4 regions of the Sphaerisporangium siamense genome follow, and region 1 is predicted to be linked to each of the others. Evidence: riboswitches for the same ligand, from Rfam matches in the RefSeq annotation. Region 1 holds a riboswitch; each other region holds the start of a gene.
The links. A riboswitch is a leader RNA that binds a small molecule or an ion and turns the genes downstream of it on or off. The one in region 1 is predicted to bind cobalamin.
Positions count from the first base shown of each region.

Region 1 (7,883 bases):
ACCGCACGCACCAGAGCCTTGCCGCTGACGACGACGGACACCTGGTGCGCCCTCAGGGCGCCGGGCGTCATCGGGCCCTCCGCATGAGCCAGAGGAAGAACGGGCCGCCGACCAGGGCGGTCAGGATGCCGACCGGGATCTCCTCGGGACGGATGAGCGTGCGCGCGGCCAGGTCGGCGACGATCAGGAACGCCGCGCCGAGCAGCGCGACCACGGGCAGCGCACGCCGGTGGTCGGCACCGAGGAGCAGCCGTGCCACGTGCGGCATGATGAGGCCGACGAACCCGATGGAGCCGCTCACCGCGACGATCGCGCCGATCATCATCGCGACCAGCACGAACAGCGCGGCCCGGAACCGGTGCACGTCCAGCCCGAGGGACGCGGCGGCCTCCTCGCCCGCCAGCAGCAGGTTGAGCGGGCGCGTGAGGCCGAGCAGCACCACCGTCCCGGCCACGACCACCGCGGCCGGGATCCATACCACTGCCCATGTGGTGCCGGCCAGCCCGCCGAGCATCCAGCGCAGCGCCGACTGCGTCTTGTGCGGGTCGTTGGACGTCACGACGAGGAAACTGGCGACCGCCGAGAGCACCTCGGCCGTCGCCACGCCCGCCAGCACCAGCCGTACCGTCGTCATCCGGCCGCCGGACCTGGCCAGGAAGTACACCGCGACCAGCGCGGCCAGGGCGCCGAAGAACGCCGCCACGGGCAGGGAGAAGATCCCGAACAGCGACACGTTGAACACCACGACGGCCACCGCGCCGACGCTCGCGCCCGAGGACACCCCCAGCAGCATCGGATCCGCCAGCGGGTTGCGCACCAGCGCCTGCAGCGCCATGCCGCACACCGACAGGCCGGCTCCGATCACGGCGCACAGCAGCACCCGGGGGAGCCGTACGTCCATGACGATCGTCTCGCGCACCGGTGTCCAGGTCGGCGTGGCAAGGGAGGCGTGGACCCGGTGCAGCAGGATCCCCCAGACCTGTCCGGCCGGAACGCTGATCGAGCCGGCGGAGATGCCGACCGTGGCCGCCACCAGGGCCAGCCCGCCGAGCAGGACGAGCACGAGCGTGAACGGGAGACGGCTGCGGCCACGCCTCGCGTCGCCCGGCGGCCGGGACGGCGTGGCGGCGCCGGTCGCCTCCGCCGTGCCGGTCGTCTCGGTCGTGCGGGTCGTCTCCGTCACCGGAAGCGGTCGGGGTGGATCTGGCGAGCCAGCGACTCCACCCCGGCGGGCACGCGGACGCCGAGCACCGTGGAGGACAGTGGGAGCACCGCGAAGCGCTTGTTCTTGATCGCCGGTACGTCCTTGAGCGCGGGGTTGGACAGCAGGAACCGCTTCTTGTCCTCCACCGGCTGGTCGCCGTAGTCGTAGATCACGATGACCTCGGGCGCGCGCTCGGCCACCTGCTCGAATGAGACGTCGCCGAACGTCTTGGGCAGGTCGGCGAACAGGTTGGCTCCACCCGCCCGTTTGATCATCTCGTTCCCGACGCCGGCGCCGCCCGCCGTGAAGGCGGTCTTGTCCCCGCTGTCGTAGACGAACAGCTTGACCGGCGGCGCTCCGGCGACCTTCTTCCCGACGGCGTCCAGCGTGGTGTGCAGCCGACGCACCTCCCGCTCGGCGCGGTCCGGCACCCCGAAGATCTTGGCGACGTTACGGATCTCCTGATCCGTCATGTCCAAGGTCACCGGCGTCGACGCGCATTCCTCGATGTTCAGGTACGTATCGATCCCGGCGCCGGCGAGCGCGGTCCGGCCGCGCCCCTCCTTCTCGTCGAAAGTGGTGGCGAAGCCGCCGTAGACGAAGTCCGGCTCGGCCGCCAGCAGAGCCTCGTACGAGGGGTACTCCTTGGACAGCACCTTGATCCCGTCGTAGGCCGCCCGGTATTCCGGGAGGATCCGATCGTCCAGGTACCCTGTGCCGATCATGGACTTCTCCAGGCCGAGCGCCAGCATGACCTCGGTCGCGTGCTGGTTCAGCGACACCGCCCGCCGCGGCGGCCGCTCGTAGGTGGTGGTCACGCCGCAGTTGGCCATCGTCACCGGGAAACCGGGCGCGGTGGCGTTTTCAGGGGTGGCTCTGTCGACGATTGTGGCGCCGCCACAGCCGGTCACCAGTACGGCCGAAGCGAACGCGAGCAGCAAAGTCAGCGGACGTTTGCCCGTCATGCCGGATCCTCTCCCGAGGGGAACGGTCGTCAGCACGGAGCGGTGCCGCCGGACCACTCCACGAGTGGCCACGGACCGGCGAGAAGTGCCATGCGCGCGCGGGCTCGCGAAGTACGGTCACCTCGCGGCAGCGAGGAGAACGATCGCCTGGACATATCGATCACGCCTTCCTCTCAGGGGAGATCCGCCCCAGCTTCATCGAGGAGGCGACCGCGTGAGTCTCCTGGCTCTCGGGTCGAAGCTCGCCCCGGCCTTCCCGCCCTTACGGGGCAGTGGCCTCGTCGGAGTCCGCTCGCCGATCACAGTGGCGGGACCGCGCCGGATTCACACCGGCTTCCTCGTTCCGCCGTCGCCTTTCGCCGCCCATGGTCGCATACGGAGCGCAGCCCGCAAAGGTGACATCTGGGCTGCTCCTTTCCGGCTCCGGCGGAGATGCGAGCACCTGAACGGGTCGATACCCGTCCTACCCGTCCTACTCGTCTACCGCTGGCCGGCGACGGCCGCCACCTCTGCGAGGCCGTCCAGTGCCCGGCCCACGCGCGGGTGCGCGCCGAGGGCGTCGCCCACGACGGCGTCGGTGGCCTTGAGGAACGCCAGGTGCCGGATCGCGTGCGCGGCGACGTTGGCGACGTCGAGGTGCTCGGGCGTGGGAGCGGCCGGGGTCGCGCCGGCGCTCAGGCACAGGACGGGCAGCTCGATCGCGGGCAGCTCCGGCGTCGGGTCGGGGCAGACGGCGTAGGTCAGCACGACCTGGCCCACCGGCCGGTAACGCCAGCTCGTGGAGTGCACGACGGTGTACGGGACGTCGGCGGGCACGCGCGCGAGGCGCCGGGCGGCCTCGTCGGGGCTCTCCCCAGGGACGGGCGCCGTGGTCGACCGGCGATAGGCCCAGGTCCCCGAGGCGTTGACGCGCAGTGCCAGCACCTCGACCGAGACCGGTGGGAGGACGGCGCTGTCATCGATCATGCGTTCCCGTCCCATTCCCCCGAGTGAGCCTTCCGATCTGTAGTTGCGAGCTCTATGCAACAGCAGCTTATATGCATCACTGCACTTGCGTTGTGCACGGCCCGTGTGCATGGCTTTAGTGGGTCATGCAGGGAGGCGGGCAGGATGCGCGATCTGCCGGGAGTGCTGGCGCTGATGGGTTCGGGGGAGACGAGCCCCACGATGGTGGAGGTGCACCGCTCGCTCGCCCGCCGGCTCGGCCCCCGTCCCCGGGCGACGCTGCTCGACACCCCGTACGCCTTCCAGGAGAACGCCGCCGACATCTCCGCCCGCGCCCGCAAGTACTTCGCCACCAGCGTCGGGCTGGCCGTGGAGGCCGCGCGTCCCGGCGAGCCCCTCGGCCGCGCCGACTGGGTCTTCTCCGGCCCCGGCAGCCCCACCTACGCCCTGGACCGGTGGACGGCCACTGGCGTCGCGTCCGACCTGCGGGCCCGAGTGCGGCCGTCCCGGGGCGTGACGGTGCTCGCCTCGGCCGCGGCCTGCACGGCGGGAGTGGCCGCCGTCCCGGTCTACGAGATCTACAAGGTCGGCGCCGAGCCGCACTGGCGTGACGGGCTCGACCTGCTCGCGCCGCTGGGACTGATCGCGGCCGTGATCCCGCACTATGACAATGCCGAAGGCGGTACCCATGACACCCGGTACTGCTACCTCGGCGAGCGGCGGCTGTCCCGGCTGGAGAAGGACCTGCCGGACGGCGCCGCGGTTTTGGGCATCGACGAGCACACCGCCGTCATCTTCGACCTCCACGCCGGAACCGCCGAAGTACGCGGGCGCGGCGGGCTGACGGTACGACGCGGCGGAGCACAGACCGTCCTCCGCTCGGGCACGAAGCTGGACATCGCGGAGCTTCGCGAGCTCGCCGAGAACACCATCGACCCGCTGCCGCCATCCGGCCTCGCAACGGCGGCACAGCCCGGTCACGCGAGCGCGACGCTGGGGGAGGCCATGCGGGCATGCCAGGCACGTTTCGACTCCGCTCTCGCCCGGCGCGACGCCGACGCGCTCATCCAGGCGGTACTGGATCTCGAAGCCGCGATCAGCGAATGGGCGGCGGACACCGAGGAGGACGAGGACGGCGTCGCGCAGGCACGCACGCTCCTCCGCGAAATGATCGCCCGGCTCACCCCCGCGCTCGACCTCCGCGACCCCCGTGAACGGCTGACCCCGCTGGTCGAACCACTGCTGGCCTTACGCGGCGAACTACGAAAGTCGAGCGCCTACGACCTCGCGGACACCGTACGCGAAGCCCTGAGCCACGTCGGTGTCACCATCCAGGACACCCCCCGCGGGCCTGACTGGTCCGCATCCTGACTCTCGTCCACGCGGGCACGTGATCTGTCCAGCCGCCGTGGTTCCCGAGGCGGTGTGCTGCCGTGGACACTGCTAGTGGTCTCCAGCATGGCGAGCCTGGGTGCGAACGTCGCGGTCGCCGAGCCGACGCTGAACGGAAGCCGCGCCGCACGCTCCGGCCGTACGTGATTCGGGGGTTGCTGTTCTGCGGCGTCTGTGAGCGGCGGATGCAGGGAAGCTGGAACAACGGCAAGGCGCACTACCGGTGCGTGTTCCCGCAGCAGTACGCGCGGGCCAACGGCATCGACCACCGGGCCATGGCCGAGGCCCAACTCGCCGACGGCCGCCGCGCCGAGCGACTGCGGCTCGACAAGATCACCACCAGCATGCCCAAGAGACTCACCGAGGAGGAGATCACGGCCATGACCACCACGCTCGGCGACATGAGAAGGCCGCTCCGCAGCGCCGACCCACAGGACAAGGCCCAGGTCTACGGGCGGCTCGGGCTGCGCCTCACCTATGAAGCTGGCCGGAGAACAGTGATCGCCCGAGCTGAGCTCGGGCGATCATGTAGCAAAGTGTGTCCGAGGGGGGACTTGAACCCCCATGCCCCGTAAAGGGCACTAGCACCTCAAGCTAGCGCGTCTGCCTATTCCGCCACCCGGACAGTGGTGCCTGCACGGGGGAGTGTCGTCCCTCGTCGGCGGGACTAGGTTAGCAAACTCCGGGCGGTGCGTCATACCGCGATTCGTAAGCCCCGGGCCGGCGGAGGGGGCGGAGGATGGGGGGTTCGTCCGGGAAAGGGGGTGCAGGGTGGAGACTGGGGGCAACTGCCCTGGGGGCTGGAGGGCGGGCTGGGCCGCCAGGATGGCAGGGGAAGTTCCGTAGCCGGACCTAAGGAGCACGTGTGGCCGCGTTCAAAGGCGAGGACGAGGTCGTCGAGCTGTGCCGCGACCTGATCCGCATCGACACGACCAACGCAGGGGACAACGCGGGCCCGGGGGAACGGGTGGCCGCGGAGTACGTCGCCGGCAAGCTGGCCGAGGTGGGCCTGGAGCCGCGCATTCTGGAGAGCGACGCCAAGCGGGCCAGCGTGATCGCCCGTATCGAAGGGGAGGACTCCGGCCGGGGCGGCCTGCTGCTCCACGGGCACCTGGACGTCGTCCCCTTCGACGCCGCCGACTGGACCCACCATCCGCTGAGCGGGGAGGTCGCCGACGGCTGCGTCTGGGGCCGGGGCGCGGTGGACATGAAGGACATGGACGCCATGATCCTCGCGGTGGTGCGCCGGCGGCTGAGCGAGGGGCGCAGGCCGCCGCGGGACGTCGTGCTGGCGTTCACGGCGGACGAGGAGGCCGGCGGCGCGTACGGCGCGCAGTGGCTGGCCGAGCGGCATCCGGAACTGTTCGAGGGCTGCACGGAGGCCATCGGCGAGGTCGGCGGCTTCAGCGTCACCGTGGACGAGGCGAGACGGCTGTACCTGATCGAGGCGGCGGAGAAGGGCATCGCCTGGATGAGGCTCACGGCCGCGGGCCGCGCCGGGCACGGGTCGATGCTCAACAACGAGAACGCCGTGACCGAGATCGCCGAGGCCGTGGCGCGCATCGGCCGGTACGAGTGGCCGGTGCGGCTGACGCCGACGGTGCGCGACTTCTTCCGCGAGGCGTTCGAGATCGAGCTGAACGCCGACGACGCCGAGGCGATGGTCGCCAAGCTGGGCTCGCTGGCCCGCATGATCGGCGCCACGCTGCGCAACACGGCGAACCCCACGATGCTGGAGGCCGGCTACAAGGCGAACGTGATCCCGCAGGTCGCCACGGCGCACGTGGACGGGCGGTTCCTGCCGGGGTACGAGGACGAGTTCTTCGCCACGCTCGACGAGCTGCTGGGGCCGAACGTGCGGCGGGAGTTCGTCTATCACGACATCGCCGTCGAGACCTCGTTCGACGGCCCGCTGGTCCGCGCGATGTCGGACGCGCTGCTCGCCGAGGACCCGGGCGCCCGCGCCGTGCCGTACACGCTGTCGGGCGGGACGGATCTGAAGGCGTTCAGCCGGCTCGGCATCCGCGGCTTCGGGTTCGCGCCGCTGAAGCTGCCCGCCGACCTGGACTTCTCCGGGATGTTCCACGGTGTGGACGAGCGCGTGCCCGTGGACGCGCTGCGGTTCGGCGTACGGGTTCTTGACCGTTTCCTGGACGCCTGCTGACCCGTTCCATGGAAACGCTTTGACTTCACTCCTCGTGGTGCTACGGTAACTTTCCGTTGAGGGGTTGGTGCACGCGATCGGCCTTGCGAAAGCTTGACCGATCGAAGAGTCGGGGAGGTCACGTGGCACGCGTCGGTGCACGGTCGCGGGTGGGCGCATCGCCCGCCGCGGCGCGGTGCGTGCCCGTGACCGCTTCGGGCGATCACGCCGAGGCGGTCGTGACGCGGGAGGCCCGGATGGCACGGTTCGTGGCCGGCTCCCGGTTCGCTCGTCTCCTGGCCGTCGGCGGTGTGATCGCCATCGGCTGGCTCCTGGGTCTGATCTTCGGCTTCACCGGCGCCGCGTCCGCGGAAACCCACATCCCCGCGGGGCACGCGGCCGCCGTCGAGGCCGAAGGCACGGCCCGAATCTCCCGAGGCACGGACGGTGCCGAGGTCACCGCGCCGAAGGCGCGGCGTGACGTCGGCACCGCGACCCATCACGTCGCCACCGGGCCGGCCTCGGCCGGCGGTTTCCCCACGGTGAGCGACACGGCCTCGGCCGACGCCGTGGCCATGGCAGGGCGCACGGTGGACGGGCTGACCAGCCAGTCCACGCCCGCGCCCGCCGCACCGTCCGCCGCCGACCATTCGGCGGGCGCCGACGGCTTCGTGCCCCGGGGTGGCTCCGGCCCCTCCGGGCCGGGGTTCGGGGATGTCGCGAGGTCCCTCTTCGACCCGCGGCTCGTGGCCTCGCCCGCCTTCACGGCGCGCGTGCCCGCTCCGGTGGTCCGCGCCGCAGCGGACGATCCCTCTTTCTCTCCCGACTGATCCCGCCCCACCGGTACGGGCCGCGTGCCCGTCCGGTCCCGGAGCGCCCCGCTCGCCGCAGCTCTTCTTGACGATGACCTTCTTCTGTACCCGGGTCATGTCCTGCGGAGGCTTCCTCGGGAGAGCGATGAGCGAAGGCGGTCTCCGCGCGGGTGACATGGAGTCTCCCGCATATCCCATCCCTGACATTTCTGACATCCACTGGCGGACGTCACTCCGGCCCTGGCCGCATCTCCAGAGCGATCCCCAAGCTCAGGCGGCTCATGCCCGGACGCTGCTCCCCGGGATGGCTCTGGCCCCGAGTGTGAGCCAAGGGATTCGGCTTCCCGATTCGGGGGCCTCTTCCCCTGGGGGCTCCGGTGGCCGGGTGGTGCGGTCCCGCGGGTGGGTGTCGGTCAGGAATT
Region 1 covers NZ_JACHND010000001.1:955,910-963,792, reverse strand. The annotation lists gene BJ982_RS04465 (ABC transporter ATP-binding protein) at 1-71, opposite strand, end outside; gene BJ982_RS04460 (FecCD family ABC transporter permease) at 68-1,183, opposite strand; gene BJ982_RS04455 (ABC transporter substrate-binding protein) at 1,180-2,169, opposite strand; cobalamin riboswitch at 2,366-2,553, opposite strand; gene BJ982_RS04450 (hypothetical protein) at 2,650-3,135, opposite strand; gene BJ982_RS04445 (hypothetical protein) at 3,280-4,485, shown strand; gene BJ982_RS04440 (recombinase zinc ribbon domain-containing protein) at 4,650-5,081, shown strand; tRNA gene BJ982_RS04435 (tRNA-Leu) at 5,046-5,131, opposite strand; gene BJ982_RS04430 (M20/M25/M40 family metallo-hydrolase) at 5,372-6,670, shown strand; gene BJ982_RS04425 (hypothetical protein) at 6,793-7,479, shown strand.

Region 2 (7,883 bases), 2.7 Mb from region 1:
CGAGCTGATCGCGCCGGAGCAGCAGCACGTCGACGTCCGAGTGATCACGGAACGGACGTCCCACCGCGAGCTCGATGGCGTATCCGCCGGCGATCCACCACGGGGTGCGCAGGGTCGAGAACATCGCGACCGCTTCCGAAAGCGACGCGGGGTCCCAAGCACCCCACGGCGTCTCCCTCCGCATCATGCGGCCCATCCTCGCGCCTGAGTCACTTCTGTGTTCACGGGTTGCGGAATCCCGCGTCATACCGGAGAAGTCTCGCGAATCCACCAGGCGCTTCGCCGGATCGCATACGATGCGGCGGCCTGACCAACCGGCGCGCCGGGGGTCACAGGTCGAGACGCTTCCCGGAGCGCCCTCCCCGCGCCTCCCGTTCCGCCTGGTCGATGGCCCACGCGGCGTTGACCAGGCCGATGTGGCTGAACGCCTGGGGGAAGTTCCCGAGGAGCCGGCGGGTCCGCGGGCAGACCTCCTCCGACAGCAACCCCACGTCGTTGGCGAACCCCGCCGCCCGCGCGAAGGTCTCGCGCGCCAGGTCCCGCCACCCGGCCAGGGCCTGCGCGTGGGCCAGCCAGAACGTGCACATCAGGAACGGCCCCTCCTCGCCCGCCAGCCCGTCGGCGGCCCGGTAGCGGTACACGAGGCCGTCCTCGTCGGTCAGGTGCTCGGCGATCGCGCCGATGGTGGCCCGGATCCGCGGGTCGCGCGCCGGGGCGAAGCCGACGATCGGCATCATCAGCGCGGACGCGTCCAGCACCGACGAGCCGAACGCCTGCGTGTACGCGCCCAAGCCCTCGTCCCAGCCCTGCCGCAGGATCGCCTCCCGCACCTCCTCGCGCGCCGTCCGCCAGGGGCCCGTGCGCCCGGCGGCGTCCAGCCGGGGGGCGAGGTCGAGGGCGCGGTCCAGGGCCACCCAGCACATCAGCTTGGAGTACAGGTAGTGGCGGGGTTCGCCCCTGATCTCCCAGATGCCGTGGTCGGGCTCACGCCACTGGCCCGCGGCGGCGTCCGCCAGGGACACGAGGAAGGCGCGGCTCTCCCGGTCCAGCGTCCCGATCTGGTCCACCAGGAGGTGGACGGCGGCCAGCAGCTCGCCGTAGACGTCGACCTGGGGCTGCGTCCACGCCGCGTTGCCGACGCGCACCGGCCTGCTGTCCTGCCATCCGCGCAGGTGGGGCAGCTCACGCTCGGTCAGGTCGTGCTCGCAGCCGACGCCGAACATGATCTGCAGGGCGCGCTGCGGCTCGTAGCTCGCGGCGGCGGTGGTCATGAAGTCGAGGAAGTCGCCCGCCTCGTCCGGGCAGGCCGCGACCCACAGGGCCTCCATCGTGAAGCTGGCGTCCCGGATCCAGGAGAAGCGGTAGTCCCAGTTGCGCTCACCCTGGGGGCTCTCCGGCAGCGAGGTGGTCGGCGCCGCCACGATCGCGCCGGTCGGCTGGTAGCTCAGCGCCTGCAGCACGCGCCCGGACAGGCCCACCAGGTCGCGGTAGGGGCCGTCGTAGCGCTGGTGGGCCTCGGCCCAGCGCCGCCAGGCCCGCGCCGTCGTCTCGATCGCCTCGGCGATCCGCGCCTGGTCCCAGACGGGCGGCGCCTCCGCGCAGGCGTCGCCGCGGTGCAGCGCGAAGCACAGGCGGGCGCCCTCCTCCATCGCGACCGTCGCCACGGCCTCCTGGCCCTCCAGGTTGAACCCGACCGGTGTCGACATCGTCAGCCGGTCGGGGCCGCCCCGGGAGCTCACCCCGCCGGGGATCTCGCACAACAGCGGCACGACCTGGCCGTACTCGGATCGCGGGGCGTAGCGCAGCTCGACGCGGACGGTGCCGCGCGTGCAGGCGGCCCGGCGGGCGAGCACGTGGGGCGCGCCCGCGCCGAGACGGTGCACGTCGGGATTCTCGCCGACGACCATGGCGTCGGTCAGCACCAGCGTGCCGGTCGCGGTCTCGAACGTCGTCTCCAGCACCATCGTGCCGTCCAGGTACCGCCGCGACACCTTCCGCGGGCCGGACGGGCCGATGGACCAGTGGCCGGCCGCGTCGTCCAGGATCGCCCCGAACACCGACGGGCTGTCGAAGCGCGGCAGGCACAGCCAGTCCACCGAGCCGTGCCGCGAGACCAGCGCCGCCGAATGGCGGTCGGACAGCAACGCGTAGTCGGCGATCGGAGTCCTCGTCATCACGCCCCCGACAACGATTCTTCCCCGCCCCGCGCGGCTTCACCGCCCCACCCCCGCCGCTCCTCGCTGAACGGCCGGAGGCGGCGCCGCGTAAGGCGCCCAATACTCCGGACGCCGACGGGTCACCGGAAAAGGCGGCCGAATACGGTGGAATGCAGATATTCGCGCTTTCACATATTGCTTACGAAAGCATTTTGCCGCCCGGTCCCCACGCATCCGCCTTTACCCGGGAAGAGCACCACACGCGCCCCGGTTCACGCCGGTCCGCCGCCGCCCTCGATATCGCCCTCGACCTTCAGGTAGACCTCCTGGAGGGCGCTTAGGAGGTCCGGGTCCGGGTGCTCCCACATGTTCCTGCTCGCCGCCTCCAGCAGGCGCTCGGCGATGCCGTGCAGCGCCCAAGGGTTGGACTCGGCGAGGAACGCCTGGTTCTCCGGGTCCAGCACGTACACCGCCGCGAGCCTGTCGTACATCCAGTCGGCCACCACGCCCGTCGTCGCGTCGTAGCCGAACAGGTAGTCGACCGTCGCCGCCAGCTCGAACGCCCCCTTGTACCCGTGCCGTCGCATCGCCGCCACCCAGCGCGGGTTCACCACCCGGGCGCGGAAGATCCGCGCCGTCTCCTCCGACAGCGTGCGGGTGCGCACGGCGTCCGGGCGGGTGCTGTCGCCGACGTACGCGGCCGGCGCGCGGCCGGTCAGGGCGCGGACCGTGGCGATCATGCCGCCGTGGTACTGGAAGTAGTCGTCGGAGTCGGCGATGTCGTGCTCGCGCGTGTCCACGTTCTTGGCGGCCACCGCGATGCGCCGGTAGGCGGACTCCATGTCCGGGCGCGCCGGGACGCCGTCCATGTCCCTGCCGTACGCGAAACCGCCCCACACCGCGTACACCTCGGCCAGGTCGGCGTCGTCGCGCCAGTTCCGGCTGTCGATGAGCGGCAGCAGCCCCGCCCCGTACGCACCCGGGCGGGAGCCGAAGATGCGCGTGGTGGCGCGCCGCTCGTCGCCGTGCACGGCCCGGTCGGCCCGCACGTGCGCGCGCACGTAGTTCAGCTCCTCCGGCTCGTCCTGCGCGGCCGCCAGCCGGACGGCGTCGTCCAGCATGGCCACGACGTGCGGGAACGCGTCACGGAAGAACCCGCTGATGCGGACCGTCACGTCCACGCGGGGACGGCCCAGCTCAGCGGCGGGCACCGCCTCCAGGCCCGTGACCCGCCGGGACGCCTCGTCCCACACCGGGCGGACGCCGAGCAGGGCCAGCACCTCCCCCACGTCGTCCCCCGCCGTCCGCATGGCGCTGGTGCCCCAGATGGACAGGCCGACCGAACGGGGCCACTCGCCGGTGTCGGCGCGGTAGCGGGCGAGCAGGGAGTCGGCCATCGCCTGCCCCGTCTCCCACGCGAGCCGGCTCGGCACCGCCTTCGGGTCCACCGAGTAGAAGTTGCGGCCGGTCGGCAGCACGTTGACCAGGCCGCGCAACGGCGAACCGCTGGGCCCCGCCGGGACGTACCCGCCGTCCAGAGCGTGCAGCACCGCCCCGATCTCGCCGGCCGTCCCCGCCAGCCGCGGCACGACCTCGGTGGCCGCGAACTCCAGCACCCGCACCACGGCGTCCCGCGTCTCCTCCACGGCGCCGAGGACGGACGCGCACACCTCGGCCGCCGCGGCCGGATCCCAGCCGCGCTCCTCCATGCCCTCGACCAGGGCCGCCGCCAGGCCCTCGGCCCTGTCGGTCTCGGCGCGCCCGGCGGCGCCGTCCTCGGTGAGGCCGAGCGCCTCGCGCAGGCCCGGCAGCGCGACGCCGCCCGCCCACATCTGCCGGGCCCGCAGCATGGCCAGCACGAGGTCCACGCGGGCGCGTCCCTCCGGGGCCTGGCCGAGCACGTGCAGCCCGTCGCGGATCTGCACGTCCTTGACCTCGCACAGCCACCCGTCCACGTGCAGCAGGAAGTCGTCGAACTCGGCGTCGTGCGGCCGGTCCGCCACCCCGAGGTCGTGGTCCAGGCGCGCGGCCTGGATCAGCGTCCAGATCTGGGCGCGGATCGCCGGCAGCTTGGCCGGGTCCATCGCGGCGATCGAGGCGTGCTCGTCCAGGAGCTGCTCCAGGCGCGCCATGTCGCCGTAGCCGTCGGCGCGGGCCATCGGCGGCACGAGATGGTCCACCAGGACGGCGTGGGCGCGGCGCTTGGCCTGCGTGCCCTCGCCGGGGTCGTTGACCAGGAACGGGTAGATGAGCGGCAGGTCGCCGAGCGCGGCGTCGGTGCCGCAGGAGGCCGACATGCCGGCCGACTTGCCCGGGAGCCACTCCAGGTTGCCGTGCTTGCCGACGTGGACGACGGCGTGCGCGCCGAAGCCGTCGCGCAGCCAGCGGTAGGCGGCCAGGAAATGGTGGCTCGGCGGCAGGTCGGGGTCGTGGTAGATCGCGATGGGGTTCTCGCCGAACCCGCGCGGCGGCTGCACCATCACCACGACGTTGCCGGCGCGCAGCGCCGCCAGAACGATCTCGCCCCCGGGGTCGCGGGAACGGTCGACGAACAGCTCGCCCGGCGGCGGGCCCCAGTGCCGCTCCATGCGGGTGCGCAGATCCTCGGGCAGGGTGGCGTACCAGGCGCCGTAGCGGGCGGCCGAGACGCGCACGGGGTTGCCGGCGAGCTGCTCCTCGGTCAGCCAGTCCTGGTCCTGGCCGCCCGCGGCGATGAGCGCGTGGATCAGCGCGTCGCCGTCCTCCTCCGCCACGCCGGGGATCTCGCCCGCGGCCCCGATGTCGTACCCCTGGTCCCGCATCGCGGCCAGCAGCCGTACGACGCTGGCGGGCGTGTCGAGACCGACCGCGTTGCCGATGCGGGCGTGCTTGGTCGGGTACGCCGACAGCATCACGGCGACCCGCCTCGCGGGCGGGGGCACGTGCCGGAGCGCGGCGTGCCGGACCGCGATGCCCGCGACCCGGGCGGCGCGCTCGGGGTCGGCCACGTAGACGGGCAGGCCGTCGGCGTCGATCTCCTTGAACGAGAAGGGGACGGTGATGATCCGCCCGTCGAACTCCGGGATGGCCACCTGCGAGGCGGCGTCCAGCGGCGACAGGCCGTCGTCGCTCTCCAGCCACGTCGCGCGGTCCCCCGTGAGGCACAGCCCCTGCAGGACGGGCACGTCCAGCCTCGCCAGCGCCCCCACGTCCCACGCCTCGTCGTCACCCCCCGCCGACGCGGTCGCGGGCCGCGTACCTCCCGCCGCGAGCACGGTGACCACCAGCGCGTCCACCTGAGCCAGCACCTCCAGCAGCCCCGGCTCCGGTGCCCGCAGCGACGCACAGTACACCGCCAACGCCCGCCCCCCACCCTCCTCAACGGCGTCACACAAAACCTCAACGAACCGCGTGTTCCCCGCCACATGATGCGCCCGGTAATAAAGCACCCCCACCAGCGGCCGCTCCTCGTGCGCCTCCACAGGCCGCGTCCCCTGCCCCTCCGCAGACCATGCCCCCTGCCCTTCCTCAGACGACGCATCCTGAGCATGGGCGCCCAGCGTCTGGTTCGCCCCCGCGGGTCGTACACCCTGCGCCCCCGACGGTCGCGGGCGGTCCAGGACGCCCCAGCTCGGGGTGGGGGTGGGCGGGGCGAAGCCGTGGCCGGTCAGCAGGACGGTGTCGGACAGGAAGCGGTGCAGCTCGGCCAGGTTCGCCGGGCCGCCGTGGGCCAGGTAGGCGTGCGCCTCCGCGCACACGCCGCCCGGCACCGTGGACAGCTCCATCAGCTCGGCGTCGGGAGCCTGCTCACCGCCGAGCACCACGACCGGGCGGGGCCCGGCCAGCACGGCGTCCAGCCCTTCCTCCCAGACGCGCCGGCCGCCCAGCAGGCGGACGACCACGAGCCCGGCGCCCTCCAGCAGAGGAGGAAGGTCGGCGGGGGCCAGCCGGGCGGGGTTGCCGAGCCGGTACGGCAGACCGCTCGCGCGCGCGCTGAGCAGGTCGGTGTCGGAGGTGGACAGCAGCAGAACAGGGAGTTCGCGCACGGCACGTTTCCTCACTCGGGGTCCGCGCCCCGGGTAGCGGGTCCATACACGGCTCGGAGTCTCCTGGCTCCCGGATCGGCGCTTCACCCCGGCCTTCCCGCCCGTCGCCGGGCCGTGGCCTTCAGGTGGGGTTGACTCCCCGGTAACAGTGGCGGGACCGCGCCGGACTCACACCGGCTTCCTCCATAACGCCGTCGCCCCTATCAGACCACGCCACCACCGCCCATGGCGAAATCGGCCGCGCCCTCTAGGCGGGATGCTCCGCTCCACGGCGCTCGGGTCTGGGGTTACGATCCTCGGCGTGGAGGTCGTGGACTTTCCCGAGCGGGCGCGGCGGGACGCCTGTCCCGGTGCCCTGCAGACGCATCCCGCGGCGGACGGCGCCGTGGCCCGGGTCCGCGTCCCGGGAGGGCTGCTCACGGCCAGGCGGCTGCGCGAACTCGGCGCGGCGGCGGCGGACCTCGGCTCGGGGGTCGTCGAGCTGACCTCGCGGGCGAACGTGCAGGTACGCGGGCTCACCGGCCCGGCCGCGGCACGATTCGCCGAGCGGATGGCCGCCGCCGGCCTCCTCCCTTCGGCCACGCACGAACGGGTGCGGAACATCCTGGCCTCCCCCTTGGCGGGGCTGGACGGCCGCGGGCTCCTGGAAATCGCCCCGCTGGTCCGTGAGTTGGACGCCATGCTGGTCTCCCGCCCGGCCCTCGCCGAACTCCCCGGCCGCTTCCTGTTCACCCTGGACGACGGCCGCGGCGACGTCGCCCACCTCCCCGCCGACATCGCGTACATCCCCCTGTCGGTCCCCGCATCCGCTGAGTCTCCGCTCCGCTCCCCTCACCGGCCGCCCGCACCCGCTTACGAGCCGGCCACATCCATGCACGAGCCCGCCACGTCCGCTCACGAGCCGGCCGCGTCCGCTAGTAAGCCGGCCGTATCCGTCCAGGGCGTGGTTCTGCTGGCCGGGCGGGACACCGGTCTGCGGGCGGGGCCGCACGAGGCCGTGAACCTCATGATCGACGCCGCGGAGGCGTTCCTCGCCGAGCGCGCGGCGCGGGGTTCCGCCGCCTGGCGCGTCGCGGAACTGACCGACGGCCCCGAAGCGATCACCACGCGCCTCCCCGCGCCCCCTCGATCTTCGGCACCGGGTCGCGCTGCGGCAGGTGAGGCCGTACTCCCCCGGGAGCCGGGTGCCCCGCTACTCGGGCTGATGCCGCAGGCCGACGGGCGGGTGGCGCTCGTCGTCATGCCGCCACTCGGACGGCTGACGGCCGCGCAGACGGCCGTGCTGGCGGCGGCGGCGCGCGTGGGGTCGGGCGAGGTGCGGCTGACGCCGTGGCGCGGCGTGATCGTGCCCGGACTGGCCCCGGAGGACGCGGAGCAGTGTCGATCGCGGTCGGAGGAGGCCGGGCTGGTCACCGATCCGCGTTCCCCATGGAGCGGGGTGTCATCCTGCGCCGGGCGGCCAGGATGCGAGAAGTCCCTCTCCGACGTCCAGTCCGACGCCGCCCAAGCCACCCACCAGGCCGCCACCACCTACTTCACCCCACAGGGCGGTCCCGGCCCCGCCACAGTCGAGGCCGCCGGTCCTCGCGGCGTGCCGCTGCCGGTGCACTGGGTGGGGTGTGAGCGTCGGTGTGGGCGGCCGAGCGGGGATGCCGTGCTGGTGGTGGCCACTGGGGATGGGTACCGGGTCGAGGCTGGAGGC
Region 2 covers NZ_JACHND010000001.1:3,617,878-3,625,760, reverse strand. The annotation lists gene BJ982_RS16605 (nucleotidyltransferase domain-containing protein) at 1-184, opposite strand, end outside; gene BJ982_RS16600 (glycoside hydrolase family 15 protein) at 330-2,174, opposite strand; gene cobN (cobaltochelatase subunit CobN) at 2,429-6,181, opposite strand; cobalamin riboswitch at 6,239-6,364, opposite strand; gene BJ982_RS16590 (ferredoxin-like domain-containing protein) at 6,483-7,883, shown strand, end outside.
Region 2: it holds a riboswitch for cobalamin, as region 1 does, so the genes downstream of both, cobN (cobaltochelatase subunit CobN) here and BJ982_RS04455 (ABC transporter substrate-binding protein) in region 1, are expected to answer to the same signal.

Region 3 (7,883 bases), 6.2 Mb from region 1:
CAGGTGGGCACGCGCAGGCCGACGGTGGCGACCGCCTCGGCTCCGCCGTCCTCGGCGCGGGTGTAGCGGTCGACGGAGGCGGCGGTCATCATGCCGACGCCCGTGCCGGGCGGGGCCAGCGCGCGCAGGTGCTCCCTCGGGTCCATGCGCGCGTACCCGGCCACCACCTGGGCGTTCAGCACCCATTCCGCGGGGGCGATGCCGCCGCCGAGCACGGCGGAGGAGATCGCGCGCCGGCCGGGGCCGAACTCCCACAGCAGCGAGGCGAGACGCGCCCCGTCCTCGTGCCGGTGGCTCAGCGACGGCGGGGGCGGCATGGGGGACTCCTCACGGCGGGGTGCTCGCAGCGTACCCCGGGGCCCTCAGGCCGGCTCGGGGGCGTCCTGGCGCGGGCGGACGAGGTTGACCAGCGGGCGGCCGTCGGGGCCGGTGTCGACGCGGACGCGGGCGCCGAAGTGGCGGGCGAGCAGGGGCTCGGTGAGGACGTCGGCCACCGGGCCCGCGGCGGCGAGGGCACCGCGGGCGAGCAGCAGCATGGCGTCGGCGTACTGCCCGGCCAGGCTGAGGTCGTGGATGGTGGTGATCACGGTGAGGCCGTCGGCCAGGCGCAGCCGGTCGACCAGTTCGAGCACCTGCTGCTGGTGGCCGAGGTCCAGGGCGGTGGTGGGTTCGTCGAGCAGCAGCACGGGGGCCTGCTGGGCGAGCGCGCGGGCCAGGACGACCCGCTGGCGCTCGCCGCCGGACAGGTTGCCGAGCGGCCGGTCGGCGAGCGCGGCCAGGTCGAGGCGTTCGAGCACGGACCCGGTGACGCTTCTGTCGCTCCTGGACTCCCGGCCGAGGTAGGAGATGTACGGCGTGCGGCCCAGCATGGCGTACTCGAACACGGTCAGGTGCGGCGGCAGCAGAGGGTCCTGCGGGGCGTAGGCCATCAGGCGGGCGCGCCTGCGCGGGCCGAGGCCGCGCGCGGGCACGCCGTCGACGAGGACCTCGCCGCTCGCCTCCACCAGGCCCATCATCGCCCGCAGCAGCGTGGACTTGCCGGCGCCGTTCGGACCGATCACCGCCAGCCACTCGCCGCCGCGCGCCGACAGCCCCACGCCGGACAGCACGGGCCTGCCGTCCAGCGAGACGCCGAGGTCGCGCACCTCGACGGTGTTCACCGGGTTCACCGGGTTCACCGGGTTCGGCGGGGCGCTCACACGCTCACCGAGCGGGTGGCGCGCAGGATGCCGACGAAGAACGGCGCGCCGACGAACGCGGTGACCACGCCGATGGGCAGTTCGGCGGGGGCGAGCATCGTGCGGGCCAGCAGGTCGGCGAGCACCATGAACGCGGCGCCGCCGAGCAGCGACAGCGGGAGCACCACGCGGTAGGACCCGCCGGCGAGCCGCCGCACGGCGTGCGGGACGACCACGCCGACGAACCCGATGAGGCCGCTGACCGCGACCGCCGAGGCCGTGGCCAGGGAGGCGGCGCACAGGACGACGAGACGGACCCGCGCGGCGTCCACGCCGAGGCTGACGGCCTCGTCGTCGCCCACCGACATGACGTCGAGCAGGCGGCCGTGGGCCAGCAGGACGACCGCCGACACCACCGCGTAGGGGGCGACCAGCCGGACCTGCGACCAGTCGCCCGCGACGCCGCCGAGTATCCACGAGTAGATCTTCTGGAGCTGCTCGACGCGGATCTGCTGGACGAACGCCTGCAGCGCGGCGAGGAAGGAGGAGACCGCGACCCCGGCGAGCACGAGCGTGGCCGTGCCGCCGCCGCGCCCGGCCGTGCTGCCGAGCGCGTACGCCAGCAGCACCCCGCCGATCGCCCCGCCGAACGCGGCGATCGGCACCAGGCCCTGCACCTGGACCAGGACGATCATCAGCGTGGCGGTGAAGCCGGCGCCCGCGGCGGCGCCGAGCAGATAAGGGTCGGCGAGGGGGTTGCGGAACACGCCCTGGTAGCCGGCGCCGGACATGGCGAGCAGGCCGCCGACGACGGCGGCCAGCACGACCCGGGGCATGCGCAGCTCGAAGAGCAGGCCCTTCTCGACCGGCGACAGGCCCGAGTCCACCGAGACGAACGGCAGCCGGTCGAGGAGTTCGAGCAGCATGCCCTTGGCGGGGATGCCGACCGCCCCGATCGTCAGTCCCGCGAGCAGGCAGATCGCGAGCACGACCAGCGCCACCGCGAGCGCCGCCGGCCGTGCGCGCGCCGGAGACGCCGTCGCCATGGCCGCCGGTCTCAGCCCGCGGCCTTCTGGACGGCCTCGCCCACGACCTTGACCAGGTCGACCACGCGCGGCCCCCAGCGGGAGGCGATGTCGTCGTCGAGGGGGACGACCCGGTCGTTCTTGATGGCGGACAGGCCGGCCCAGCCGGGCCTCTTGGCGAGGGTCTCCCTGGACTGGCCGCAGCACTTGGTGTCGCCCAGGAAGATCAGGTCGGGGTCGGCCTTGACGACGAACTCGCTGGAGAGCTTGGGGTAGCCGCCGGCGGGGTCGGGGGCCTTGTCGGCGATGTTGGTCAGGCCGAACAGGCCGTAGACCTGGCCGAGGAAGGTGCTGGAGGTCACCGAGTAGGGGGTGCTGTCCAGCTCGTGGTAGTAGCTCAGCTTCTTGTCCTTGGGCGCGGCGGCGGCGATCGCGTCGATCCGGCCCTTCATCCCCTGGGCGAGCTCGGTGGCCTTGGCGGCGTTGCCGGTGGCGGCCCCGAGGTCGGCGATCTCGTCGTAGACCTCGTCGAACTTGGTGGCGGCGGGCTCCAGCAGCACCGGGACGCCGAGCTTGGTGAGCGCGCCGACGACGCCGTCGATGTCGTTGGACAGGACGACCAGGTCGGGGCGCTTGGCGACGATGGCCTCGACGTTGGGCTTGAAGCCGGACAGGTCGGTCCTCGGCGCCTCGGCCGGTTGGTTGGACTGGTCGTCCACGGCGACGACCTGCGGCCCCGCGCCGATCGCGAACAGCGTCTCGGTGTGGCTGGCCGACAGGGAGATGATCTTCGTGGGCCTGGCGGCGATCGTCACCGGGCCGTTGCCGGCCTGGACGGTGACGGGGAAGCCGGCGGCGCCGGCGGATGGGGCGGGGGTCGTACTGGTGACTGCGCTGGTGGCTGAGGGGGCGTCGGTCCGGCCGCACGCGGCCAGCGTCAGCGTACCCAGCAACGCGCACGCCAGGACCGTGCGTACGGGCCTCACGTGGGTTCCTCCTGTTGCCGGGAAACGAGGACCCGTGGTCATGACGGATCACCCTTTTCCACGAGGGTTGACGGCGTCGGCGCGGGTGGAGGCGACCTGGCTCGATCCGGGGGGATCTCACAGTTGCGGGACAGCGCCGGAATCACACCGGACTTCGCTCCACGCCACGCGTCACACGAACCGTATCAACCAACGGCCAGAGGGGATACGCCAGGTCGTGACGGGCGTACCACCGCGGGTCAGGCGAGCTGGGCCTCGGCCGCGGCGATGATCTCCTGGAGGCGGAGCCCGTGGCGGGCGTCCAGCGGGTGGCCGCCGCCGGCGCGCACGGTGGCGGCGAACTCGGCGGCCATGGCGGGGAAGACCTCCGGGCCGAGGGCGTCCCCGGTCAGCGTGGCGCCGCCCCGGTGGCCGTAGACGGCGACGCGGGAGACGCCGTCCTCGCCGTGCGCGGCCATGGACAGCGACGCCTCGCTGACCGCGCCGGTCTCGTGCTCCAGCAGCAGGCCCGTCCAGGCGAGCGGGTCGCCGTGGGCGCGCACGCCGATGACGGGCCCGAGCGCGGCGTCCAGCAGGTCGATCACGTGCGGGCCGACGTCGAGGATCGCGCCGCGCTCGCGCCGCCACGGGGAGTCGATCTCGTGCAGGGCGCCGGAGACGTTCACGGCGTGCCCGCCGAAGGGGTCGATCTCGGAGACCCGCCGCAGGAAGTCCTTGGTCGCGGGGGCGTACCGGAAGGTCAGCACCATCTGGGAGGCGACGCCGGCCTCGCCCACGGCGTCGGCCAGGCGGCGCGCGGCGTCGAGGTCGGCGGCGAGCGGCTTCTCCAGCAGCAGGGCCTTGCCGGCCTTGGCGGCGAGGAGGCCGAGCTCGGCCTGCACGGCGGGCGGGACGCAGAAGGCGACGGCCTCGCAGACCTCGAACAGCTCCTCGACCCGCTCGTACACCGGGGCCCCGAGGCGGGCGGCGGCCTCGGGCCTGCGCGCCCACACCCCGGCGAGCCGCGTGTGCGGCCCGGCGGCGAGCATGGGGGCGTGTACGGCCTCCGCCCAGGGCCCGGCTCCGATGAGACCCACCGACACTGGTTCCACGACGCTCAGCTCCCCGGGTGTCCGACCGATCGGAGCGAGACTAGCCCAGCCACGCGGGGTGTCCGGCGTCGGGTATCGCGCCCCTGGATTCCGGACTGTACGGAAAAGGCCATTTTCGGCGGTCTAAGTGGTTATTGACCGAAACCTTGATCGCGGTCCGCGATCGTGATACTTCATTGATCATGTGGCATTTTGCCGCACGAAATTACCAATTGTCGCGTTCGCGGTATGCGGTGAGCGGCGCTCGATAGGAGGCCCCGGAGCCGGACCTCCCCGCCGGTTCCGGGCGCCCGCCTCGTGCGGCACAACCGGTCACGGCCTTTCACGGCCTTTCACGCATGACGCGAACGCGGCACGGCCCGCAGCACACCCTTGGAGCACCCCACGATGTCGGTCGCCGCTTCCCCCCGGCATGCCCGAACCGTCCCCCTCCACCGGCTCTTCCCTCAGATCGTGCGCGACCCCGTGAACACGCTGGCGGCGCTCGCCAGACGTTCCCGCGGGACGATCGTCCGTCTCCCGGCGGGATCCACGCCCGTCTACCTGGTCAGCCACCCCGACCACGTCCAGCACGTGCTGCGTGGCAACTGGGAGAACTACCAGCGCCAGGGGATGTTCTGGCGTCCCCTGCGGCGGTTGCTCGGCGCGAGCATCCTCGACGACGGCGCCGCCTGGGAGGCGAGCCGCGGCATCCTCCAGCCGCTCCTGACCGCCAGGAAGGTCGGCTCCCTGGGCGAGGAGATGGCACGTGCCATCGACGAGCGGGTCGGCGAACTGGAGGTCCACGCCGCCTCGGGACGGGCGTTCGACGCGGGCGAGGAACTGGCCGACCTCGTCAACCAGACCGTGATCAAGGTGCTGTTCGGCGGGCGGCTCTCGCCCGAGGACGGGCGCCGCCTGTCCCCCGCCTACGACAAGGCCGCGCGCGCGGTCGCGCTCCGCATGTTCCTGCCCTCCCTGTCGTACTCGATGCGGCTGCCCGGCGACCGGGCCTACCAGGAGGCCATCGAGACGATCGACGAGGTCGTGCTGCCCATGATCCGGCGGCGCCACCCGCGGCCCGGCGGCGACGTGCTGTCCGCCCTCTGCCACGCCCGGCGGGAGCGGGGCGAGGGCGAGCGGCAGATCCGCGACGACGTCGTCAGCGTGTACGGCGCGGCGGCGGAGTCGACCGCGACCACCCTGACCTGGCTGTGGCCGGCGCTGGACCGGCGCCCCGACGTCGCCGCCAAGCTGTACGCCGAGGTGGACCGGGTCGTCGGCGCCGGGCCCGTGCGGGCCGGTCACCTGCCGGAGCTGACCTACACCTCGATGGTGCTGCGCGAGCTGATGCGGCTGTGGCCGTCGGGGTGGCTGTTCCCTCGCATGGCCGAGAAGGCCGACCGCGTCGGCGGAGTGGCCGTCGAGGCCGGGGCGCAGGTGCTGATCACGCCGTACGCCACCCACCGGCTGGACGAGTTCTGGGAGCGCCCGCTGGAGTTCGACCCCGAGCGCTTCGCGCCGGGCGCGCAGGAGCGCCGCCACCGCTATGCGTACTTCCCCTTCGGCGGCGGCCCGCACCTGTGCCTCGGCAGGCCGCTGTTCGAGATGGCCGCGCCGCTGATCATCGCCGCCGTCCTGAGCCGCTTCCGCCCGATCCTCCGCGGCGGCGGGCCCTTCACGCCCTTCCCCGCCGGGTCGCTGCGCCCGCGCCGGAAGGTGGAGCTGGTGCTCGTCCGCGCCCGGCGGGGCGCGGCGTGAGCGCGGGCCTGGACGCGCTGGAGAGCGGGCGCGTCTGCGCGGTCGCCGGACGCTCCCAGCGGCACATGCAGCAGTGGGCGGCGGCCTATCCCTCGCTGTTCTCGGCCCGGCCGTTCGACGCGGCGCTGCACGGCACCGTCTCGATGGCCATGGCCTTCAGCGGCCCGTGGTTCAGCGCGGAGGAGCTGGCGGCCACCAACAAGGCGTGCCTGTGGGCGTTCGCCCTGGACTGGCTGGTCGACTACGTCCACACCTCGCCCGGCCAGGTGCGCGAGCTGGTCGGGGCGTGCCTCGCGGTGGCGGACGGCGCCGCGCCCGCCCTGGACGACGACCTCGCCCGCATGCTGGGGGACCTGCGCGCCGACCTGGCGGACGCCCCGGCGTTCCCCGAGCTGCGGGCCGTCTGGCGCGAGGAGCTGGCGCGGATGCTCGGCGCGATGGCCCGGGAATGGGAGTGGAAGGCCGCCGGGGCCCGGCCGTCCCTGGAGGAGTACCTCGGCAACGCCGACAACCACGGCTTCTGCTTCGTGTTCACCTGCCACTGGATCGCCACCGGCGGGCCGGGCGCGGCGCGGGACGCCGGCCGCGTGCTCCAGGCCGGCCGCGCCGTCCAGCGGGTGATGCGCCTGCTCAACGACCTCGGCTCCTACGAGCGCGACAAGAGCTGGGGAGACGTCAACGCCCTGCTCATCGGCGTGCCCCGCGAGACGGTCGCCCGGCGCGCCGCCGCGCTCACCGGCGAGGCCAGGGGCCTGATCGCCGGGCTGCGCGGCGGGCACGAGCGGCTGGCCGTCTATCTGGAGCGCCAGATGGACTTCTGCGCGGGCTTCTACGAGCTCGGCGAGTACTGGGGCCGCCTGTGAGCGGTCCCGACCTCGCCTTCGCCGCGCGCGGGGGCGAGGTCGGCGTGCGCGACGCCGAGCGCCTGGTCGCCGGGCTCGCCGGGCGGCCGTGGGGCGACGTCACCGTCTCGGTGTACGAGACCGGGCGCGTGGTCGCGCTGGCCCCGTGGCTGGCCGGGCACGCCGAGCGGATCGTGTACCTGACGGCGGCGCAGCGGGAGGACGGCGCCTGGGGCGTCCACGACGACTACAGCCTGGTCCCCACGCTGAGCGCCACCGAGGCGCTGCTCGCCGAGCTGGCGCGCGGCGCCCCCGAAGGGCTGGGCGAGCGGGTCGCCACCGCCGCCGCGCGCGGGCTGCGCGCGCTGTCCGCCCGCCGCACGTCCTCTTCCGCCGCCCCGGACATGCCGGCGCGCGAGCTGATCGTGGCGTACCTGACCGAGGCGATCGGGCGGCGCCTGCACGAGCTCGGCGGGCGGGCGCGGGACCTGTCCGGCGGGCACGGCGTGGAGGGCGTCGCGCTGCCCCCGCCGGACCGCGCGGGCGTGGCCAAGCTGGCCGGGATCCGGGCCGCGCTGCGGTCCGGCGCCCGGCCGCCCGAGAAGCTGACGCACGCCCTGGAGGTCGGCGGCGAGGCGGCGGCAGGAGCCAGAGGCGTGGAGCTCACGCCGTCCGGGACGATCGGGGCCTCGCCCGCCGCCACCGCCGCGTGGCTCGGCGCGCGGACCGTGCCGGGGCCCGGCCATCCGGCCCGCCGGTACCTGGAGACGGTGGCGGGGCTGCACGGCGGGCCGGTGCCGTGCGCGCTGCCCATCACCGTGTTCGAGCGGGGATGGGCGCTGGCCACGCTGGCGCGGGCGGGCGTGCCGCTGCGCGTGCCGCCCGCGCTCACGGCCAGTCTGCGCCCGGCCGCGCGGCCCGGAGGGGTCGCCGCCGGGCCGGGGCTGCCCGCCGACGCCGACACGACCTCCGTCGCCCTGTACGCGCTGGCCCTGCTCGGCGTCCGCGTGGAGCCCGCCGC
Region 3 covers NZ_JACHND010000001.1:7,186,381-7,194,263, forward strand. The annotation lists gene BJ982_RS32720 (adenosylcobinamide amidohydrolase) at 1-317, opposite strand, end outside; gene BJ982_RS32725 (ABC transporter ATP-binding protein) at 363-1,199, opposite strand; gene BJ982_RS32730 (FecCD family ABC transporter permease) at 1,196-2,224, opposite strand; gene BJ982_RS32735 (ABC transporter substrate-binding protein) at 2,236-3,189, opposite strand; cobalamin riboswitch at 3,259-3,381, opposite strand; gene BJ982_RS32740 (Gfo/Idh/MocA family protein) at 3,429-4,265, opposite strand; gene BJ982_RS32745 (cytochrome P450) at 4,668-6,020, shown strand; gene BJ982_RS32750 (terpene synthase family protein) at 6,017-6,883, shown strand; gene BJ982_RS32755 (prenyltransferase/squalene oxidase repeat-containing protein) at 6,880-7,883, shown strand, end outside.
Region 3: it holds a riboswitch for cobalamin, as region 1 does, so the genes downstream of both, BJ982_RS32735 (ABC transporter substrate-binding protein) here and BJ982_RS04455 (ABC transporter substrate-binding protein) in region 1, are expected to answer to the same signal.

Region 4 (7,883 bases), 900 kb from region 1:
GCCGGCCGCCTGGGCGTGCTGACGCCGGACGCCCGGCACGGGGAGGTCGCGGCCCTGCTGCCGGAGGCGGCGTCCGCGCTGACCGCCGAGGCGCTGGACGCGCCGTCGGTGGTGCTGACCGTGACCCAGGCGAAGGGGCTGGAGTTCGACGCGGTGATCGTGGTCGCGCCCGACGAGATTCTGGCGCAGGGGCCCAAGGGCGGGCAGGACCTGTACGTGGCGATCACCCGGGCCACCCGGCGGCTCACGGTGGTCCATGAGAACGGGCTGCCGCCCGTGCTCGCGCGCCTGCGTGATTGATGGGGGTTTCAGGGGACTTGTTGATGAACATCACGTTCGTCTACGACCGTGGCTGCAGATGTCCCGGGACGGGTCAGCCCACGGGATGAGTCGCTTCGGCCTCAGGACGGATGCCGGGCGCTTTCCGCAGCGGGGAGGCTGGAAAAGGATCGGCCGGCGCGCCGGATCCGCAATGCGCACGCCATCTGAAACTCCACGGGGACAGCAGGAGGCTCAATGAACAACGCGGCCCGGCCGGCGCGATGGTTCGGCGGAGTGGCAATCGCCCTCGCCGGCGCCCTTCTCGTCGCGTCATGCGGGGGAGGTGGCAACGCGACCACCACCGGGGCACAGAGCAGCGCGACGGCCCAAGCCTCACAACAGGCCCAGACACCGTCGACCGGCGCCCACGGCGGGCACGGCGGCACCTTCTCCGCACCGCCCGCGGCTCCCTTACGCGAGTCCGAGCGCTTCGTCGAGGTCAAGCTGGCCGAGCCCTACAAGCCCGCGGCGCCGAACGGCGGGACCGACGAGTACCGCTGCTTCATCGTCGACCCCGGCCTCACCGAGCAGGCGTTCCTGACCGGCAGCCAGTTCTTCCCGCAGAACACCTCGCTCGTCCACCACGCGATCATCTTCCGCGTCGACCCCGACAAGGTGCAGCAGGCCCAGGACCTCGACGCGAAGACGCCGGGCGAGGGCTGGACCTGCTTCGGCAACTCGGGCGTCGACGGCGGCGGTTGGGTGGGCCACTGGGCGCCCGGCGCGAACGAGACGCTGCTCAAGCAGAAGGTCGGCTATCCGCTCCAGCCCGGCAGCAAGCTCGTCATGCAGATCCACTACAACCTGCTCGCCTCGGGCGGCAAGGCCGACCAGAGCGACCAGTCGAGCATGCGGCTACGGCTCACCGATGGCAAGGCCGAGCTCAAGCCGCTGGCCACCGGGTTGCTTCAGGCCCCGATCGAGCTGCCCTGCACGAGCCAGGAGTCCGGTCCCCTCTGCGACCGTGACACCGCCGTCAAGGACGTCGTGAGCCGCTTCGGCACGGACTCGGGCGAGAACGTCGCCCAGCTCGCGCAGTACTGCGGCCAGGGCAAACCGCTCACCCCCGGGCCTACCCAGCACTGCGACAGCAAGTTCGAAGGCAAGGCGACGATCTACGCCACCGCGGGGCACATGCACCTGCTCGGACGCGCGATCAAGGTCGAGATGAACCCGGGCACGCCCAAGGCGAAGACGCTGCTGGACATCCCGTCCTACGACTTCGACGACCAGCAGATCCGCCCGTTGCCCGAGCCCGTCACCGTCAAGCCCGGCGACAACCTCCGCGTGACCTGCACCCACGACGCCGGCCTGCGCAAGACCCTGCCCGCGCTCCAGGGCCTGCCCGCGCGGTACGTGGTGTGGGGCGAGGGCACGAGCGACGAGATGTGCCTCGGCCTGCTCGTCATGTCCCCCGAGGGCCGGCAGCGGGCGGGCGCGGGCGGCTGAGCCACGCCCGGCCCACCACCGGGGTGCCGCCGTCCGCTTCCAGGACGCCGGCACCCCGGCGCGTGCGTTCGCGCGGCCGCCGGTCGCGCGGCACCGGCGCGTTCGCCGGAACCCTCACCACCGTCCCCGCCATCGGCGGCCGGCGTGACCGCTCCCGTTCAGGTGAGCGCCATGCCGTCGTCCGGACAGGCGATTGCGACGCCCCCGGCGATACGGCGGCGGCAGGTGATCGTTTATGGTTTTCCACGGAGAGTCGTAGTGAGGTGCCTCGCCTCGGCGGGGAGAATCGGGAAGCCGGTGTGATTCCGGCACGGGCCCGCCGCGGTGACCGGGGAGCCACCACCCACGCGCGAGTGCGCGGCCACTGGCCCGGAAGGGCTGGGAAGGCGGGTGGCGGGCGTCGATCCGGGAGTCCGAAGACCGGCCTCGCGCCCACCGCCCCGGGTATGGGGCACGCGCAGCGGGAGCCTGCCCATGGACAACCGGTTCTACGACGTCATCCACCGCCGCCGGGACGTGCGCGGCCAGTTCACCGGCGCGCCGATCCCCGATCGGGTGCTGCACCGCGTCCTGTCCGCGGCGCACGCCGCGCCGAGCGTCGGTCTGTCCCAGCCGTGGGACTTCATCGTCGTGCGGGACGACGCGGTCCGCGCGGCCTTCCACGAGCACGTGACGGCCGAGCGTGAGACCTTCGCCGCGACGCTCGACGCCGCGGCGGCGGAGCGGTTCGCCCGGATCAAGATCGAGGGCGTGCTGGAGTCGACGCTGTCGATCGTCGTCACCTACGACCCCGGGCGCGGCGCGCCCGCCGTGCTGGGCCGGCACGCCATCGCCGACACGGGCCTGTACTCGGTGTGCCTGGCCATCCAGAACCTGTGGCTGGCCGCGACCGCCGAGGGCCTCGGCGTCGGCTGGGTGTCGTTCTACCGCGAGCCGTTCGTCGCCGGGCTGCTCGGCGTGCCCGCGGGCATCCGCCCGGTGGCCTGGCTCTGCGTCGGCCCCGTGACCCACCTGGAGGCCGCGCCGGACCTGGAACGGCACGGCTGGCGGCACCGGCGCCCGCTGCGGAAGGCCGTCCACCACGACCGGTGGTGACCGATCACGAGATCGCGATCGAGATCGGCCTTCCGCCGCTCAGCAGGGCGCCGAGGTGGGTCGCCTCGGTTTCGAGCGCGGCGGTGTCCGGCTTCGGGGCGCCCGGGAACAGGGACACGGAGAGCGCCCCCTCGTCGTTCTCCCACACCCCGGTCACCGTGCCGGCGTGGACGAGGACGGGCGAGATCCATCCCGCGGTCCTGCTGACGTCCTTGCGGTGCGCGGCCGGGACCACGCGGGTGTCGTCGGTGCCGACGCCGAGGACGTACTGGTCGAAGGCGGGCAGGAGGCGGAGCATGTCGGTGGGCGCGGCCGAGGCGAGGGAGCCGGCGTCCTCGGTGCGTACCCACAGCCGCTCGCCCTCGACGTCGACCTCGGTGAGTATGTCGCCGAGGTCGGCGAACCACCGGCGCACGGTCGTCTTCTTGAGCGCGCCGCGCACCAGCCAGCGGTTGAAGGCGTCCGGCCCGGCCGGGCCGTACGCCGACAGGTAGGCGGGGATGGCGACCCGGGCGGCGGCGTCGGGCTCGGGCAGCCCCGGCCAGCCGGGAAGGTAGGTCGCGGGGTTGGTGAAGGTGACCCGGCCGTCGTCGCCGTCGCCGTTGCACAGGTCGCCGAGCCAGGCCAGCGGCTTCAGAACCGTGCCCCAGCCGGACCGCACGGCCTCGGAGATCGTGGCGTCCCTGGTCCGCCTCTCGACGGCCGCGACCAGTTCCTCGCGGGTGAGCACGGCGCCGTCCAGCTCGGCGCGGACGGCGTCGGCGAGCCGCGCCATGCGCGGCGCGTCCAGGAAGGACCGCTGCCAGGCGCCCTTCTCCCAGGTGCGGGCCGAGGCCAGCAGCGACAGGAAGGCGGGCGCGTCACGGGTGGACAGGGCGTGCAGGGTGCCGCGCATGGCCCAGGTGCGCATCAGCGCCTTGGCGGCGATCCCGCGCTGGACGGCGTCCTTCGCCGGCGCGGGCGAGCGCACCGCCACCGCGAGTTCGGCGTAGGACCTCACCTGGCTCTGGACCCCGCACAACCGGCGGACGACCTGCTCGGTGGAGACGGACGCCGGGCGGTCCAGGAACTGCCGCCGCATGCGCCAGGCGAGAACGGCGTCCCAGGTCAGCTTCATCGTCGGTCCCCCAGGTTTCGCGTGCCGGCGCCGCCCGCAGCCGAGAATACCGGCATGAAACCCTCCGACCAGGGCGCTCACCGTCCCCTCTCACGCGAAAAGGCCGCTCCCGGTCACCCGGGAGCGGCCCTTCACGTCCTGCCGGCTAGCGGCCCTGCAGCCCCTTCACGGTGTCGCCGAAGGTCCAGTTCCGCGAGCCGTCCCAGTTGATGGACCAGTCCATCAGGCCCTTGAGCTGGCCGTTGAACGCGTTCCAGCTCTGGCTCACCAGCGACGGCGACATGTAGCCGCCGCCCGCGCCCGCCTGGGCGGGCAGACCAGGAACCTGCTTGTCGTAGGGCACCTTGATGGTCGTGCCCTGGATGACCAGACCGTTGTTGAGGCAGGTGGTCTGGGCGGTGAAGCCCTGCACCGTGCCGGCCTGGTAGGAGTCGCCCGAGCAGCCGTACATGCTGCCGTTGTAGTACTGCATGTTCAGCCACCACAGGCGGCCGTTGTCGGCGTACTTCTTGATGATCGGCAGGTACGCGCCCCAGATGGAGCCGTAGGTGACGCTGCCGCCGGTGACGTACGCCGTCTCGGGCGCCATGGTCAGGCCGAAGTTGGACGGCATCTGGGCGAGCACGCCGTCGATGATGCGGATCAGGTTGGACTGCGAGGCCGACAGCGTGTTGATGTTGCCGCTGCCGGACAGGCCGGTCTCGATGTCGATGTCGATGCCGTCGAAGTTGTACTTCTTCAGGATCGGCACGACCGTCGCGACGAAGCGGTCCGCGACGGTGCTGGAGCTGAGGTCGATGCCGGCCGTCGCCCCGCCGATGGACATCAGGATCGTGGCGCCCGCGGCCTTGGCGGAGCACATCTCGGCCGGGGTGGAGACCTTCACGGTCGCGTCCATCCCGTCCTCCCACAGCACGGTGCCGTCGCTGCGGATCACCGGGAAGGCGGCGTTGATGACGTTGTACCCGTGCTGCTTGATCCGCGGGTCGTTGATCGGGACCCAGCCGAACGGCGGGTGGACGCCGTTGATGGCGCCGTCCCAGTTCTCCCAGTAGCCCTGCAGCACCTTGCCGGCCGGGCGGCTCTTCACCGCGCAGGTGGCGTCACCGGTCGGCGTGGGGGTCGGGGTGGGGGTGACCGTCGGGGTCGGCGTGGGCGTCGGCGAGACCGTGGGGGTGATCGTCGGCGTCGGGGTCGGCGTGGAGGTGGGCTGGGTGCCCGGCCCGTCGAAGCTGACGTCGTCGGCGTAGTAGGTGCCCTGGCCGTACCAGCCGTTCACGTACACCGTGGCGGAGGTCTGGTTCGCGCCGGTGGTGAACGAGATCGTGATCTGCGTGTACGCCGAGGGCGACGACGCCCAGCGGGACGTGCCGTTCTGCACGCCGACGTACACGAAGTTGCCGCGCACCCACGCGCTCAGCGTGTAGGCGGTGCTGGCACGCAGGCCGGTCACGGTCTGGGTGCACTGGGCGATGTCCTGCCCGCCCGCCTCGCCGGACAGCGCGCCCGAGCCGGAGTGGACGGGCGTGCTGACCACGGAGCCTTTACCGCTGGCGCAGGTCCACGACGAGAGGCCGGACTCGAAGCCCGGGTTGGACAGCAGGTTGGCCGCGAAGGCGGAGGACTGCGTGACGAAGACGCCCACTGTGGCGAGCAGCAACGAGACTGCCAGCAATAGTAGGCGAAGGGGTTTCTTCATGGGGGGTACAACCCTTCTGTCGCCCGGTCTGGGGGGTGTTTCCGGGCACGACGACGCGGCGGAGGGTTGCGAGGTGCGGGGAAACTCGCAGCTGGCACCAAATTATCGGAAGAAATCCGATCAGTGTCCATCAAATGTTTCATTCCGGCAACGCCACCCCTTGTCCGCTATGCCCCCTACTTAGCGGCCCGTCCCCCCTGTCCCCCTCCTGACCTGCGCCGACTCCGTCCCCTCGCGGGACCGGGGCCGGAGGATGCTGGTGCCCGAACGACCAAGGCGGTGAACGCGCGCGGCGAGTGGCGCGTCTGATTGGGCGCGTGGGCGGTTCTCTGCGATCGCAGTAATTACGTGAAAGCACTCATTGATGACGTTAGTGGGGCAATGTGGGCGAGGGTGCGTGGGTGGGGCTGGCCGAAGCGGTGCGCGGGGTCCGGGAGGAGCTGGCCGCGGCGATGGAGTCGGCCGACGGGGAGCGGCTGCGGTTCGAGGTCGGCCCGGTGGAGCTGGAGTTCATGGTCGAGGTGCGCCATGAGGGCCAGGCCGAAGGCAAGGTGAAGGTGTGGGTGGTGGAGGCCGGCGCCTCGGGCACCGCCGCGCGCGGGTCCTCGCACACCTTGAAGGTCGTGCTCAACCCCGTCGACACGAGCACCGGCGCCGCTCCGCTGGTGAACGACGAACTGGCGGCGCCGCCGCCGCGTCCGGGCCGCGCCGGGCAGAGGTAGGCCGGCGATGCGGCCGGAACGGGTGGTGGACGTCACCGGCAGCGGGCCGGGTGGCGGGACGGTGTTCGGATCCGGGTGCCTGGTCGGCGATGGGCTGGTGCTGACCGCCCGGCACGTGGTCGTGGACGCGGCCTCCGGGCGTGCGGCGCGGGGGTTGGCCGTCCGCTCCCTGGAGGACGATCGGGCCCGGCCGTGCGAGGTGGCGTGGGCGGGGACCGATCGGCTGGACGCGGCGCTGCTGCGGGTGGTGGATCCGCAGGGGTCGCGGGCCGGGCCGGTGCGGTGGGGGCAGGTGGCCTCGGCCACCGGGAAGGTCGCCTGCGAGGCCATCGGGTTCCCGCGGGCGATGGCGCAGACCCACGGGCCGGACGCCGGGACGCGTGACACCGAGCGGTTCACCGGGAGGGTCAACGCCGGGACCGGGCTGCTGGGCGGGCGGTTGCACGTGAGCGCCGACGACCAGGTGCCCGAGCGGGGTGGCTGGCAGGGGATGTCGGGGGCGGCGCTGTGGGCCGGTGAGCTGCTGATCGGGGTGATCGTGGCGGACCCGCCGGCCTGGCGGGCGCGGCGGCTGGTGGCCGAGCCGGTCTCGCTGCTGTGGGCCGAGCCGGGGTTCCGCGAGGCGCTGGGGCCCGGGGCGGTGCTGGAGTCGGTGGAGTTCGCCGGGCCGCCCCGGGTGGCGGCGTCCTCGCCCGCGTACCTGCTGCGGGCGGACGCGCAGACGGTGCGGTTCCGCTCCCGGGTCAGGGAGCTGGTGTCGCTGACGCGGTGGTGCGATGGAGGCGGGCTGCGGGTGCGGCTGCTGACCGGCCCCGGCGGTCAGGGCAAGACCCGCCTGGCCGAAGAGCTGTGCCAGCGCCTGGAGCAGACCCCGGACCCGGGGCCGCGTGTGGAGGAGCGGTGGTTCACCACCTGGTGGAACGACCGGCCCGCCGGAGGCGGGCACGGGCGGTCGCGGGCGCTGGAACGGCCGGACGGTCCCGTCCTGGTGGTGCTGGACTACGCCGAGACGCGGCCCGACGTCGTCGCGGAGGTGGTGGGCCTCGCCCATCGGGCCGCCGCGGCCGGGGCGACGGTGCGGGTGCTGCTGCTGGCCCGCAGCGCGGGCGACTGGTGGCAGCGGCTGATGGAGTCGGACGGCCTGCTGGAACAGGTGCTGGACGGCGCGCTCGTGGAAGAGCTCGCCCCCTTGGAGACCGAGCCCGGCGCCGTGCCCGTGGCCTACGACGAGGCCCTCGCCGACCTGGACGCCGCGCTCACGACCATGGGCTGGCCGCACCACCCGCCGTCCGCCGTTCCGCCCCTCGACGACCGGGCGGCGGGACGGTTCACCGGTCCGGGCGCCGCGCTCAGCCTGCAGATGAACGCGCTGGCCGCCCTGCTAGGCGAGGACGCGGAACCGGAGCCGGCGACCGGGACCCGCGGCCCGGTGAACTCCCCGCGGCCCCCGGACCCACCGGTGGAACCCGGGGAAGGGGTC
Region 4 covers NZ_JACHND010000001.1:58,703-66,585, forward strand. The annotation lists gene BJ982_RS00290 (HelD family protein) at 1-300, shown strand, start outside; gene BJ982_RS00295 (monooxygenase) at 517-1,770, shown strand; cobalamin riboswitch at 2,015-2,213, shown strand; gene bluB (5,6-dimethylbenzimidazole synthase) at 2,245-2,865, shown strand; gene BJ982_RS00305 (winged helix DNA-binding domain-containing protein) at 2,870-3,982, opposite strand; gene BJ982_RS00310 (glycosyl hydrolase family 18 protein) at 4,128-5,681, opposite strand; gene BJ982_RS00315 (trypco2 family protein) at 6,083-6,403, shown strand; gene BJ982_RS00320 (tetratricopeptide repeat-containing S1 family peptidase) at 6,411-7,883, shown strand, end outside.
Region 4: it holds a riboswitch for cobalamin, as region 1 does, so the genes downstream of both, bluB (5,6-dimethylbenzimidazole synthase) here and BJ982_RS04455 (ABC transporter substrate-binding protein) in region 1, are expected to answer to the same signal.